2 regions of the Elongatibacter sediminis genome follow, and region 2 is predicted to be linked to the other one. Evidence: predicted binding sites of a transcription regulator. Region 2 holds the regulator's gene; the other holds the start of a gene.

Region 1 (7,513 bases), on a different contig from region 2:
TCCCCGAGCACTCGTCCGAGGGCCCTGTCACGACCGGCAGCCATGCACTGTTCGGCGGCCGCGTTCATGAAGACGACTCTGCCGTCCCGGTCGAGTTGCACAATCGCGCTGTCGATCCGGTCCAGCAGCTCCGCGGGGAGCGGCGTGCCGGGAGCGGATAGCGCGGCGCCTCTCACCACGCGCCGCCGGCCGCGGAACCGCCGGGGTTGATCTGCCTGGAACCCTGCCGGACGTAGAACGTCACCGGTGACGAACTCGTGATGCGGCGGCCGCGGGGGTCGAGCAGATCGGCGCGCACCGTGTGGGCGCCCCGGTCCAGCGTCATGGCGACCATGGTCTGGCGGGTTTCGGGCTGTGGCTCGTCATCCAGGTACAGGCGCACCTGCATGTCGGCCATCAAAGGATTGGCAGTGCTCCAGCCGATCACCACCTGGTTGGCGGTACCCCAGAAGGTTTCTTCCGGCGCCGGCCGGGTAATGGCGAAATCGCGGTACATGCGCCGCAGTTCACGCGGGGTAAGCTCGGAATCACCGGCCCCGGCCGTCTCTTCGGTGGCACCGGGAAGGGGTTCGGCCGGCTCGGTTTCGACCACCGAGAGCTCGGGTAAATCCATGGGCTCACTGCCGTTGACGGGCGGTTTGTCGGTGTAGGTGACGTTACCGTCCGCGTCGACGATCTTGTAGACCTGGGCGTGGGCCGCGCCGGCCAGCAGCACAACCAGGGCGGCAGCCAGTACCGCGGTCAATGATCGGGCGTTCGTGAACATGAGCATTCTCCTCCTTGCAACCAGCGCAGCGACCGCCCCGCGTTCCTGCGGGGCGGTACTTCGGCCGGGGCTGGCGGGAGTGCCCGCGTCATGCGCGCCCCGGGATCAGATCGAGTAATACAGCTCGAACTCGACCGGGTGGGTACTCATCCGGAAACGGGTGACTTCGTCCATCTTCAGGGCGATGTAGCCGTCGATCATGTCATCACTGAAGACACCACCGGCCTTGAGAAATTCCCGATCGGAATCCAGCGCGGCCAGGGCCTGATCCAGTCCGGAACACACCGTGGGGATGGCTTTCGCCTCTTCCGGCGGAAGGTCGTACAGATCCTTGTCCATAGGAGAGCCCGGGTCGAGCTTGTTCTTGATGCCGTCGAGGCCGGCCATCATCATCGCCGCGAAGGTCAGGTAACCGCTGCCCACCGGGTCGCCGAACCGGACTTCGATGCGGCTGGCCTTGGGGTTGCCCACGAACGGAATGCGAATCGACGCCGAACGGTTGCGCGCCGAATAGGCCAGCATGACCGGGGCTTCGAAGCCCGGCACCAGCCGCTTGTAGCTGTTGGTGGAGGCATTGGCGAACGCATTGATCGCCTTGGCGTGCTTGAAGATGCCGCCGATGTAGTGCAGCGCGGTCTCCGACAGTCCGCCGTAGCCGTCACCCATGAACAGGTTGGTTCCGTCCTTGGCCAGCGACTGGTGAACGTGCATGCCCGACCCGTTGTCCCCCACCAGCGGTTTGGGCATGAAGGTCGCGGTCTGGCCGTTGGCGTGGGCCACGTTGTGCACCACGTACTTGAGCATCAGGAGCTCGTCGGCCTTTTGGGTCAGGGTTGCAAAGCGGGTGCCGATCTCGCACTGGCCGGCCGTGCCGACCTCGTGGTGATGCACTTCGACCCGCTGGCCCAGCTTTTCCAGTATGCGGCACATTTCCGAGCGCAGGTTGTGCAACGAATCCACCGGCGGCACGGGGAAGTAACCTCCCTTGACCCCGGGACGATGGCCGATGTTGCCGCCTTCGTACTCGGTTTCGGTGTTCCAGGCGCCTTCCTGCGAATCCACCCGGTAAGAACAGCCGTGAATGTCATTGTCGAAGCGCACATCGTCAAACACGAAGAATTCCGGCTCGGGACCGAACAAGGCGGTGTCCGCGATTCCAGTGGAAGCCAGGTAAGCCTCGGCGCGCTTGGCCAGCGAACGGGGACAGCGGCTGTAGCCTTCCATCGTGTGGGGCTCGAGCACATCACAGCGCACGATCAGGGTTTTGTGAGCGGAGAATGGATCCTGCAGGGCCGAATCCGCGTCGGGCATCAGCACCATGTCGGATTCGTTGATGCCTTTCCAGCCGGAGATGGACGATCCGTCGAACATCTTGCCTTCCTCGAAAAGGTCGTCATCCACGGCGCTGACGGGCAGGCTGACGTGCTGTTCCTTACCGCGCGTGTCGCAGAATCGCAGGTCGACGAATTCGTAATCTTTGTCTTTCAGGGTTTTCAGTAATTTTTCAGCACTCATGGATCGGATCCTCGGAATGTGTCAAAACGGGTTCGGGTAAAGGTCCAGGGATAATATGCATAAGCCGTGCCAACTTAGGGCAAGAGGTGCTTTTTCAGTGCACACGAAGATCCGAACATTTAATGGCTTTTGGCTGCATTTTAGAAGCAATTAGAGGTGAATCTATATGACGCCCCATATGAGTGCCCGATGCCAGAGCCGACTTGCACAAGTTTGGTGCAACCAGCATAGCATAATGCACCAATATAGTGCGCGCAATCCGAATCGGTGCACCAACAGGGGTCAGATCACCAACCAGAGCAGGACGGCACCCAGGCACAGCCGGTAGATGACGAAGGGCACCAGGCCCACCCGGCGCAACAGCGCCAGGAACGCGGCGATGCACACCCAGCCGGCCAGTGCTGCGAAGCCGACGGCCAGCCCAAAGCCCGACCAGTCGATCGGTGCCTGGTGAGCAGCCACCTTGAGCGCGCCGTAAGCACCCGCGGCAGCAATGATGGGAATGGCCAGCAGGAAGGAGAAGCGCGCCGCCGCCTCCGGCCCGAAACCCAGATAGCGGCCAGCGGTAATGGTCACTCCGGAGCGCGAGACGCCCGGCACCAGAGCCAGAGCCTGAGCCAGGCCGATGACCACCGCGGCGCGCCAATCCACGTCGCGCACCTCGCGGCTCGTCGCGCCAACCCGGTCGGCCCACCACAACACACCACCGAATAACAGGGTGGTGACGGCAATGACCCGTACGTCACGCAGATAAAACTCCACCAGGTCATGGGCCAGGGCGCCGGCGGCCAGCGCCGGCACGCTGGCGATCGCCAGCCAACCAACCAGCGCCCGGTTGGCCCGGCCCGCCTCATCGGTCACCGGGCGCAGCACAGCCGCCAGCATCGCCGCCAGTTCGCGCCGGAAGTAAAACAGCACGGCCAGCAAGGTGCCCAGGTGCGTGGCCACGTCGAACACCAGCCCCTGGTCCGGCCAGCCGAACACCCGGCTGCCGAGAATCAGGTGCGCCGAACTGGATACCGGCAGAAATTCGGTCAGCCCCTGAATCAGGGCGAGCACGACGATGTGTAGCAAAGGCATGGCGGTCGGGTTCCGTGCGACGCGATCAACGCGTCGGAAAGAGTCGGTAGTATCGCAGGGCCCGGCGCATCTTCCAGTGCCGGATCCGGTTGCGCGGCTTGGGCCGCAGATGACCCAGGCCGGATTCCACCAGGCGATCGGTGGCCTCGATCACGCGTTCGCTGCTGCGCCCGTCGGTCCAGGGATGGGTCTCCCGGGCATGTTCGGCGACCGCCCGCATCACCTCGGGCGGCCGCTGCAGCGCACGCGCCAGCGCAGGCCCCACCGCGGACGGTTCGCGTACGTCGATCATGTACGGACGGGGCGACAGGTTGCGATACGTCACCACCGGTTTCTGCAGCAGCGCGAACTCCGAAATGATCGACGAGGTATCGCACAGCATCACGTCGGCATCCAGCAACAATTGTAAGGTGTCGTGGCCGTCCACCACCCGCAGGCGATCGCCGGAAAGCGCCCGGTAACGATCGGTCACCGCAGCCGGCATTTTGGGATGAAACTGGATCCGCCACTGCCAGTCGCGCTCAGCGACCAGCCGGGCCACCGTATCGAACAGGCGCGGGGCCGCCGCCAGCCGGGGCGAGAAGGTGGACGCGAAATAGATGACCGGCCCCGCGGAGGCATTACGCCGCAAACTGCCGTCGAACAACGGATCCAGCTTGGGCCAGCCGCATTCAGCCACTTCGAAATAACCGGCCTCGTCCGCCATCTGCCGCCAACGGGTCGTGGTATTGGGGCCATGAGTGATGTAGAGGTCGAACAGGCCGCGCTCGATAAAGGAATAAATCACACCGTCCTTTTTGCGGCGTTTTTCCGAGATCAATCCGTGGGTCACCATGACCTTGATCCCCGGGATGAAGCCGGGCACGAAATTCCCCGGCACCATCACGGCGCACGGCGACCAGGCGATCGCTTCACGTACGTGGTCGAACACCCGCTCGCCAGCCTCGAAACCACCACGGTCGAAGGCGTCCCCCACGGGCAGCCAGGCGACCTCATCTCCGCGGGAGCGCAGTACGTTCTGGATCGGCCGCAAAATACCGTAACAGTAATTCTGTTCGACGTAGAACAGGTATCGACGCGGCATCCGATCAGTCAAGTTCCCTGCCCCGGACTAGTTTCGCTCTACGCGGGTGGCTTCATTCGCCGGCATAGCGAATCCGGTAGATCGCGTTGGCCGCGTCGTCACTGACCAGCAGGCTGCCGTCGGGCAGCATCAGAAGATCATTCGGCCGCCCCCACTCCTGTTCGCCCTGCAACCAGCCCGAGGCGAATACATCGGCGCCGCTGATGGAGCCGTCTTCGGCCACGTAGGCCTGAACGATGTCGTAGCCGAGCTTGGCACTGCGGTTCCAGGAACCGTGACGGGCGATAAACAGGTTGCCACGGTACTCCGCGGGAAACTGCTCGCCACTGTAAAAGGTCAGACCCAGCGCAGCGACGTGCGGCCCCAGCTTCGCAGCCGGCGCCGTGAACTCGGCGCAGTTCCGGCCCGCGCCGAACTCCGGGTCGGCGACGTCACCCTGGTGACAGTACGGATACCCGAAATGCATGCCTTTTCGTGGCGCGTGATTCAACTCGTCGGACGGCAGGTTGTCTTCCAGCAGATCACGGCCGTTGTCGGTGAAATAGAGTTCGCCGGATTCCGGGCGGAACGCCAGACCGACGCTGTTGCGCACGCCGCGCGCCCACACTTCCATGCCACTGCCATCGGGGCGGATGCGCCGGATCTCGGCGAAGTCCGTCTCATCACAGATATTGCACGGCGCGCCGACGGGAACGTACAGCCAGCCATCGGGCCCGAAGCGAAGGTACTTCCAGCCGTGATGGGTCTTGTCCGGAAACGCATCGGACACCACCACCGGTTCGGGTGGGTCATCGAGCGAGGACTCGATATCGTCGTAGCGCAGGATTCGATCCAGGGCTCCGACGAACAAGGCGCCATCGCGGAATTCCAGCCCGGTCGGCATAACCAGATCCTCATCGATCAGAACCACGCGCTCGGCGAATCCATCGTTGTCGGTATCGGACACCGCGTGAACCTTGCCGGCTTTTCGCGACCCCGCGAACACGGTGCCGCCGGGTCCGCGGACCAGTTGCCTCGCGTTCTCCACCCCGCTTGCGTACAGCTCGATCACGAACCCCTCGGGCAGGGAGATTTCGGCAAGGTGTTGCTCGACGGTGGCGTTCGCCGACAAGCCGGCCGGCGACAACGCGAGGAACGCGGGCAACGCGGCCAGCCGGAGCAGAATGTTTCGCATCGTTGATCACCTCGATTTACGCAAGGCGCCATGATGCCATATCGATACGGAAAATCTCGCGATTAAGCGATTTTAGGTAAGATGTCCGTGCGCGGAACCGGCTTGGCGATTCCGCGCCGTCCTTTGGGCCGGGGGGCTGAACGCGGATGTCGTTGTTCGAGGAACTGAAACGCCGGAACGTGTTCCGCGTGGGCATCGCCTATGCGGTGACGGCATGGTTGATCCTGCAGGTCGCCGATATCGTCCTCGACAACACCCCCGCGCCCGACTGGGTCATGCACGTCATCATGCTGTTGCTTGCCATCGGTCTTCCGGTGGCGGTGCTGTTCGCCTGGGCCTTCGAAATGACCCCGGAAGGGATCAAGAAAGAGAAAGACGTGGACCGGTCGAAGTCCATCACCGGCGAGACCCGACGCAAACTCGATGTCGCCATTATCGGTGTGCTGACCGTCGCCCTGGCCTGGTTCGCCTGGGACAAGTTCGGTGGGACGCACGCGCCGGAAGCCGCCGTCGACCCGGCAACGAGGCAGGCAGGCAGCGCGCAACCGGCAGAAGGTGATCCCGCCGCCGATCCGGCGATGGACGAACTGCCGGAAAAATCCATCGCCGTTCTGCCCTTCGTCAACATGAGCAACGACCCGGAACAGGAGTTCTTCTCGGACGGCATCTCCGAGGAACTGCTCAATGTGCTGGCCAAATTTCCCGGCGTCCGTGTCGCCGCGCGCACGTCGTCCTTCCAGTTCAAGGGCCGCAACCAGGACATCGGTGAGATCGCCCGCCTGCTGAAAGTCCGCCACGTGCTCGAGGGCAGCGTGCGCAAGGCCGGCACCCAACTGCGCATCACCGCGCAGTTGATCCGGGCCGATACCGGCTACCACCTGTGGTCGGAGACCTACGACCGCGAACTCGACGACGTGTTTGCGATCCAGGACGAGATCTCGGCCGCGATTGGCGAGGCGCTGCGAGTGGAACTGGCACTGGGAACGGATCACGAGGCCGACCTGCCGCGGGTCGCCGAATCCGCCAATACCGCCGCCTATGAGGCGTTTCTGCGCGGCCGGCATCTCGTCAACCAGCGCGGCCGCAGCAACATCGCCCAGGCGGTGGAAGACCTCAAGCGAGCCGTACGCCTCGACCCGGAATTCGCGCCGGCGCACGCCTGGATGGCGATTGCCTGGACCATGATGCTGGACAGCCCGGGAACCTATGGCGATCTCAGCCTCGCCGAGGTCACCGAACGCGCGACACCCCACATCGAGAAGGCGTTGGAACTCAATCCCAACCTCGCCGAGGCACACGGCGCCAAAGCACTGCTGGCGATGAACAGCAACGGTTTCCAGCAGGCCATGGACGCCACCGCCCGCGCGCTGGAGCTCAATCCGGTGTATATCGACGCGATGAACTGGCGCCAGATCGCCGCGTCGAATTTTGGCGACTATGAAACCGCGCTCGCCATCATGGCGCGCATGGTCGAGGCGGATCCGCTGTCCGTCATCGGTCGGCTGAACTACAGCCCCGCACTCGCCACCAGGGACCTCGAAGCAGGCCGCGAGATGGCGCGCGGACTCATCGAACAGCATGCCTGGGCCGGCTATACCGCCCTGGGCATCACGGAATTCCAGACCGGCGAGGATCTTTCCGGCAGCCTCGGCTGGTTCATGCGGGCCTATGGCGAGGATCCGCATGACGAATTGTCCAATCGCTACCTGATCCGGATTCTGAGCCTGGTCGAAGAATTCGACGAAGCGCGCCGGATCTCCGACGGGAACCTGCACATCGTCGACATCAACGAAGGCCGGCTGGAGAGCGCCCTGCATTCGCTGCAGCGGGCGCACAACGCCGATCCGGAAAACTACGCGCCCATGACCGAACTGGCCGACGCCCTGCACCTGGC
Region 2 (7,513 bases):
CTTTTTGCGCTCGAGAGCGACCGCCAGCAACCGCTGCTGGTGGACGCCGACTCCACCGACGGAACCCTCGGAGACGGCACCGCGATACTGCGCGGTAATGTGGAAATCCGGCAGGGAACCCTGCTGGTGCGGGCCAACGTCGCCGAGGTGGAGAAGGCCGATGGCCGGGTGCGGCGGGTGCTGCTGACCGGTGAACCCGTGCTGCTCCAGCAGGAAATCGAGAACGAAGGACTGGTCCGGGCAACGGCCCGGAAAATTTCCTACCGGGTGGCCAGTGGCATCATCACCCTGACGGGCGCAGCCGATGTTCACCACCCGCAATACCAGGTCAGCGGAGAAGAGCTGGTCTACGACATGAACCAACAGCACTTTTCCGGCAGTGGCGACGAGAGCAACGGAAGAGTTCGGATCGAACTGGCGCCCGAGCTCGTGCCGGACGGTCTGGATGCGTCTTCCGCCCCGGCCGTTGAAGCCGGCCCCGAAAGCGATGCCGGATCGGAAACCGAAGGGGAAACCGAAGGAGAAACCGCGCCGGATACCGATTCGAAATCCGGAAGCGCGGCAACGACGGGGGCGAATAGTGCTTCGCACTGAGCGCCTGCGCAAAACCTACGGCAACCGCGAGGTGGTTCGCGACGTCTCGATGAGCGTCAAACCCGGCCGTGTCGTTGGCCTGCTCGGACCCAACGGCGCCGGTAAAACCACCTGCTTCTACATGATCGTCGGCCTGATACCGGCCGATGGCGGCTCGATCTTCGTCGATGACGTGGACATCACCCATGAACCCGTCAACGTCCGGGCCGGCCTGGGCGTTGGTTACCTGCCCCAGGATGCGTCGATATTCCGCAAACTCACGGTGGCGGACAACATTCGCGCCATCCTCGAAATTCGTGGCGACCTCGATCGGAACGGGCGGGAGGAGACCCTCGGCCTGTTGATGGAAGACCTGGGAATCTCTCACCTGGCCGACCAGATGGGCGTCAGTCTGTCGGGCGGCGAGCGGCGCCGGGTGGAAATTGCCCGCGCGCTCGCAGCGCGCCCGCGTTTCATCCTGCTGGACGAACCGTTCGCCGGCGTCGACCCGATTTCCGTGGGCGAAATCCAGCGTATCGTGCAGCACCTCACGGAACTGGGAATCGGTGTTCTGATCACCGATCACAACGTGCGCGAAACCCTGGGCATCTGCGATTTCGCCTACATTCTGGCGGACGGACATGTACTCGCGTCCGGCGAACCGACGGACATCCTGGCCAACGATCGCGTGCGCGATGTCTATCTGGGCAAGGAATTTACGCTCTGATCGCTGCGCGGCGCCCCACAGGGTGTACACTGGAGTTACGGTGGAAAGGATGAGGGTCGTCACCGCCCCGGAGTCATGGCAGACCAATCCCTACAACTCAGGCTCACCCAGAAGCTTGCGCTGGCGCCGCAACTGCAACAGGCCATTCGCCTGCTGCAGTTGAACCGGATCGAACTGCGCGAGTACATCCAGGAGGCCATCGAGTCCAACCCGCTGCTCGAACGCGGCGAAGGCGAAGGCGACGGCGACAGCGCCCAGTCCGAATCCGAGGCAAGCGCCGCAGAGAGCGAAGACTACGGCGAAACCGCAGAGCCGGGCCTGGAGGAATGGGACGACGGCTTTTCCATCGATGAGCCGTGGATGACCGGCAGCAGTGGCGGCGACGCCTTCTCGGGCGACTCGCAGATCGCCGACGACACCACCGGATCCCTCAGGGAACACCTGCTCTGGCAGATCAATCTCAGCCACTTCAGTGACAAAGACGCGGCCATCGCCACCGCCATCGTGTTCGGTCTCGATGAAGAAGGCTTTCTCGAAGACAGCATCGAGGACATCCGGTCCAGCCTGGCCCCCGAGATTCTGACCGAGGAAGACGAGGTGCTGGCCGTGCTGCATCGCGTGCAGCGCATGGAACCGGTCGGCGTCGCCAGCCGCGGACCCGGCGAGTGCATCCGGGTGCAGCTGGCGGCCATGCCGGGCGACACGCCGGGCCGCGAACTGGGCACCCGCATCGCACGGGACTACCTGGATCTGGTGGCCGATCACGACCTGGATGGCCTGCGCAAAGCCACCGGTGCCAGCGAAGAACGGCTGGTGCAGGCACTGCAGCTGATCCAGTCGCTGGACCCACGGCCCGGCACCCGGTTCGACAATCGCCAGGACGAATACCTGGTGCCGGATGTCTACGTCACCCGTGTCGACGACGAATGGCGTGTGACCCTGAACCCGGAAAACGACCCCGGTCTGCGGCTGAACCGTTACTACATCGACCTGTTGCGTAAATCCGGCGGCAAGGATGCCGATTACCTCAAGGGCCGGCTGCAGGAAGCCCGCTGGCTGATGTCCAGCCTGGAAATGCGTAATCGCACCCTGATGAACGTCGCCCAGACGATCGTGGAAATGCAACAGGACTTTCTGGACGTCGGCGAGATCGCCATGCGCCCGCTGGTGTTGCGCGAAGTCGCCGAGGAAGTCGGCGTTCACGAATCCACGGTATCGCGGGCCACGACTCGCAAATACATGCTTACGCCACGCGGGATTTACGAACTCAAGTATTTTTTCTCCAGCCACGTTCAAACCGTGAATGGCGGCGCGATCAGCGCCACCGCGGTCAAGGCCAGGCTGCAGATGCTGCTCGAACACGAACCGCAGGACCGGCCGCTTAGCGATCAGGATCTTTCCGTACTGTTGCGCGAGGCCGGCGTGCGCGTGGCTCGACGCACGGTCGCCAAATACCGGGAGTCACTGGGCATCGGTTCGAGCACCGAGCGCCGGCGCGAATACCGCCGGCAAGCAGCGCTGAAGCGCCAGGCCGAGGCCGAAGCGCGACTGGACTACCGATAATGACCAGCCCCCCTAGGAAAGCCCCCCCACGGGGTATAGAATCAGGACAACGATGAATCATTCCTGCCCCATGGACGAAAGCAAGCTTCGCGGCATCCGCGCAACGGCAGCACCATCCCGTTCCCCTGAACCGCGCTCCGCTTGAATCCGCACCGGAAGACCCCCAAGGAGTAAATCATGCAGGTAAACGTCACCGGACATCACGTGGAAGTGACTCCCGCGCTTCGCGCCTACGTCACAGAGAAGATGCAACGCATTTCACGCCATTTCGACCATGTTATTTCGATCCACGTCGTCCTCAATGTCGAAAAGCACGTCCAACTGGCGGAAGCCACCCTGCACGCTGCCGGCAAGTCCTTGTTCGCCAACTCGTCCGACGACGACATGTACGCGGCCATCGACGGCCTGGTCGACAAACTCGACAAGCAGGTCCGCCGGTACAAGGACAAGCTCACCGATCACCAGGTGTCGCGGGACGAACGCGCCGCTTCGCTCGGCTGACCGCGAACCCGACCGCCCCCGGCCAACCCCGAACGTTTTACCGTCATGCTGATCAGTGACCTGCTGAGCCCCGAGAGTATCCGCTGTGATGTGCACAGCAGTTCGAAGAAGCGCCTGCTGGAAATCATCAGCGAGGAACTGGCGCGTGACAGCGACGATCTGAGCGCTCGCGAAATCTTCGAAAGCCTGTGTGCCCGCGAACGGCTGGGCAGCACGGGCCTGGGACACGGCGTGGCCATCCCGCACGGCCGAATCAAGGGTAACCGGCCGATCCGGGCCTCGTTCATTCGCCTGAAGAAGCCACTGCCGTTCGACTCCATCGACGGCGAACCCGTGGACCTGTTGTTTGCGATGACAGTGCCCGAGAACTGCGGAGAGGATCACCTGAAGCTGCTGGCCCACGTGGCGGAACTGTTCAGTGATCGCGAACTGCTGCAGGCACTGCGCGACGCGGAAAACCCCTCCGCCATGCTGCAGTTGCTTTCCGACCCGTCGTCCGCCGAACGCGGCACCACCCGGCATTAGCATCTGAACCCGGACGCGGGCTCTCCGGCATGAATCCGTCGGACGGGTGCCAGCTTCGGCCGGACGTGCCGGGCGAAGGTGGATGTTCACTCGAAGCCCTGTATCGAACGCGTGGCATAAGCCTTGCGATCCTGCAATACTGTGCCGCGTGACACGCTCCCTGACAGCCTTGGAATTGTTCGGCGACCTCGAGGAGCGCCTGGCGCTGAAGTGGGTGGGCGAGCCCGCCGGTGAGGATTGGCCGGGTGTCGCTTCCCGCGATCTCAGTGTGCGCCCCGCGCTGGCGGGCTTTCTCAATGTCATCCACCCCAACGCGGTTCAGGTGCTGGGCGTCGAGGAACTTACGTTCATTGACGACCTCGACGAGGTCGGGCGAAAACGGACCGCGAACCTGGTGATGCGGGCCGATCCGCTGGCCATCATCGTCGGCGACGGGCATCCCATGCCCGAAATCATCGTCAATCGTGTCGCGGACCACCCGTGCGTCGCGCTGATGCGGTCCAACCTGCCCGCCTACGAGTTGGTCAACTACCTGCAGCACTACATGTCGCGCTGCCTGGCGAAACGCACCACCTTGCACGGCGTCTTCATGGAAGTGTTCACCATCGGCGTGCACCTCATGGGTGACTCCGGGTGCGGCAAGAGCGAACTGGCCCTGGAACTGCTCACCCGTGGTCATCGGCTGATCGCGGACGACGCCCCCGAATTCACCCAGATCTCTCCCGACATCATCGACGGAACCTGCCCACCCGCGCTGCAGGACTGCCTGGAGGTCCGTGGCCTCGGCGTTCTCAATGTGCGGCAGATGTTCGGCGACGCCACCATCAAACTGAACAAGTTTCTGCGCCTGATCATCAACCTGGAAATTCCGGACAACCCGCAACAGCCGGCCAGCAAGGACCGCCTGCGCGGTGACACCGCCATGGTGCGGGTGCTCGACCTCGACATTCCCAGCATCACCCTGCAGGTTCGGGCCGGACGCAATCTGGCGGTGATGGTCGAAGCGGCGGTGCGCGACTTCATGTTGCGCATGAAAGGCATCGATGCCTCAGCGGCCTTCATCGAGCGGCACGCCCGCCTGCTGCAACAGGACAACGGGGGATGGTCGGATTGAGCGACGAGACCAGTCAGCAACTCGTTTTGATCACCGGCCTGTCGGGCGGTGGAAAAACCACGGCACTGCACGCCCTGGAGGATCTGGGTTATTACTGCGTGGACAATCTTCCCGCCGCCCTGCTACCGGACTTCACCGCGCACATTCGCGGCGACCCACGGCTCTACGGCCGGGTTTCGCTGGGTGTCGACGCCCGCTCGCGCGGACCCAAACTCCAGCGCATACCAGCCTGGATGGACGAGATGGCGGGCGACGGACTGAGTCCACGGCTCCTGTTTCTCACAGCGGATACCCGCACCCTGATCAAGCGGTTCAGCGAAACGCGCCGGCGCCATCCGCTGACCCGTGACCAGCACGCGCTGCCAGCGGCCATCGAACGGGAAAAGCAACTGCTCGAACCGCTGAAGCAGCGAGCCGACTGGGTGCTGGACACCAGTGACATCAACATCCACCAGTTGCGCGGCCAGGTCTGGAAGGCCATCGGCGAATCCGGACAGGGAATGACCGTCGTGCTGGAGTCTTTCGCGTTCAAGAAAGGCGTGCCACAGGATGTGGATTTCGTGTTCGACGCGCGCCATCTGCCTAATCCCTACTGGCTGGACGAACTGCGCGGGCTGAAAGGCACCGACGATGCCGTCGCCGAGTGGCTGGAGCGGGACTCGGTCGTGCATGAACTGTACGAAGACATTCGCGCATTTCTCGAGCGCTGGCTGCCGCGCGTGTCCCGCAGCCAGCGCAGTTACGTCACGGTGGGTATCGGCTGTACCGGGGGCCGCCATCGCTCGGTCTACCTGGTGGAGCGACTGGCCACCGAACTGCGCGAACGGTTCAGTCCGGTGGTCCTGCATCATCGGGATCTGGCGGCATGAACGCAATGGCCGCAAAAACCGGACTGGTCGTCATCACGCACGGTCAAATCGGACACGCCCTGATCGAAGCCGCCGAGTTCATCCTCGATCAGCCGTTGGGCGAGATCGGATGTCTCTCTTTTCGACAAACCGACGGAGGCTGCACCAGCGAAACCGAAATCCTCGCCGCCATCGATGCCGCGGACCAGGGCAGTGGCGTCCTGGTGCTCGCCGATATCGGCGGCGCCAGCCCATGCAACGCTGTCAACCGGCTGCTGCCCGACGACCGCACGGCGTTGGTCACCGGTGTGAATCTGGCCATGCTGATTCGTGCCTGGAACTACCGCAGCCGCCCCCCTGCCCAACTGGCGCGCATGGCGGCACTGGGAGCCGTGCGCGACATCACGTCACAGGAACCATGAACGAACGGCAACTGACTATTGTGAATCGTCTGGGTTTGCACGCTCGCGCAGCCAGCAAGCTGGTTAATTGCGCTTCGGCCTTCGCCGCGGAGGTTTGGCTGCGGCGCGGTGAACGCGAAGTCAACGGAAAATCCATCATGGGCGTGCTGACACTGGCGGCGGCCCAGGGCACGCGGATCGAAGTCCGAACCGATGGCCAGGACGAAGATGCCGCCATGGATGCGCTGGCCCGGCTGGTGGAGGATCGCTTCGGCGAAGACGAATGACATGACCGCGGGCCCACCGACATGACTCTCGCGCTGACCGGACATGCCGTTTCCCGGGGCATCGCCATCGGCCAGGCCCACCTCGCCGAACGCAACGAAATCGAGATCGGCGAATTTCGAGTGCAAACCGGGGAAGTCGAAGCCGAAGTGGCACGTCTGCGCCGCGCGCTCGACGCCGCCCGCGAACAACTCGACACACTGATGACGCGGGTCAGCAAGGGCGCCGGCCATGCCGCCAGCGAGATGATCCAGACCCACATGCTGATGCTGGCCGACTCGTCGATCGGAGAGGCGGCCGAGCAGCGCATTCGGGAAGACCGGTTCAACGCGGAATGGGCTTTGCAGGCACAGTTGGAGCAGATTCTGGCCGAGTTCCGGAACCTGGACGACGAGTACATTCGCTCACGCGGTGAGGATGTGGTCCAGGTCATTCGCCTGGTTCAGACCCGTCTGGGCGAGGAAGCGGCGCCGCCAACGCTGGAGAACATTCCGGATCGCCTGGCCAACACCCTGGTCGTGGCCGCCGAACTGACGCCCGGCGAACTGGCTCTGCTGCACGAACGCGGAGTGGCGGGGGTGGTCACCGAGCACGGCAGTCCCTACTCGCACACAGCCATCCTGGCCGGTAGCCTGGGCATTCCGGCCGTGTTCGGCGTACGCCTGGTGCAAAATCTCGTCCGCGAAGGCGAGACCCTGGTGCTGGACGGCCGGCTGGGCGTCGTATACGCCGATCCGGATGAGGCTTTTCTCGGGCATTATCACGAAATCCAGCGCATCACCTCGCGCTTCCGCAAATCCCTGGACACGGTCCGCGAACGTCCGGCCCAGAGCCTGGACGGCGAGCACGTCGTCTTGCAGGCGAACGCCGAACGCGAGGACGAAATTCGCATGGCCGTCGAACTCGATTCCGCCGGCATCGGCCTGTACCGGACGGAATTCCTGTTCATGCGGGGCGAGGCTCCCGACGAGGCCAC

Evidence for each region. The regulator sigma-54, encoded in region 2, starts transcription at its own class of promoters, with help from an activator protein. The targets are predictions, from matches to a motif close to TGGCANGNTNCNTGCTT.
Region 1: the regulator sigma-54 is predicted to act here: its motif matches at 2,337-2,353, upstream of glnA (glutamate--ammonia ligase).

The regions. Positions count from the first base shown of each region.
Region 1 is NZ_JAZHOG010000015.1:63,019-70,531, forward strand. Features, by position in the region: gene V3330_RS18240 (two-component system sensor histidine kinase NtrB) at 1-176, opposite strand, end outside; gene V3330_RS18245 (DUF4124 domain-containing protein) at 173-766, opposite strand; gene glnA (glutamate--ammonia ligase) at 872-2,281, opposite strand; gene V3330_RS18255 (undecaprenyl-diphosphate phosphatase) at 2,564-3,361, opposite strand; gene V3330_RS18260 (UDP-N-acetylglucosamine 2-epimerase) at 3,387-4,445, opposite strand; gene V3330_RS18265 (PQQ-dependent sugar dehydrogenase) at 4,498-5,619, opposite strand; gene V3330_RS18270 (tetratricopeptide repeat protein) at 5,766-7,513, shown strand, end outside.
Region 2 is NZ_JAZHOG010000016.1:64,034-71,546, reverse strand. Features, by position in the region: gene lptA (lipopolysaccharide transport periplasmic protein LptA) at 1-594, shown strand, start outside; gene lptB (LPS export ABC transporter ATP-binding protein) at 578-1,300, shown strand; gene V3330_RS18635 (RNA polymerase factor sigma-54) at 1,376-2,863, shown strand; gene hpf (ribosome hibernation-promoting factor, HPF/YfiA family) at 3,041-3,364, shown strand; gene ptsN (PTS IIA-like nitrogen regulatory protein PtsN) at 3,410-3,889, shown strand; gene hprK (HPr(Ser) kinase/phosphatase) at 4,038-5,003, shown strand; gene rapZ (RNase adapter RapZ) at 4,991-5,872, shown strand; gene V3330_RS18610 (PTS sugar transporter subunit IIA) at 5,869-6,273, shown strand; gene V3330_RS18605 (HPr family phosphocarrier protein) at 6,270-6,539, shown strand; gene ptsP (phosphoenolpyruvate--protein phosphotransferase) at 6,561-7,513, shown strand, end outside.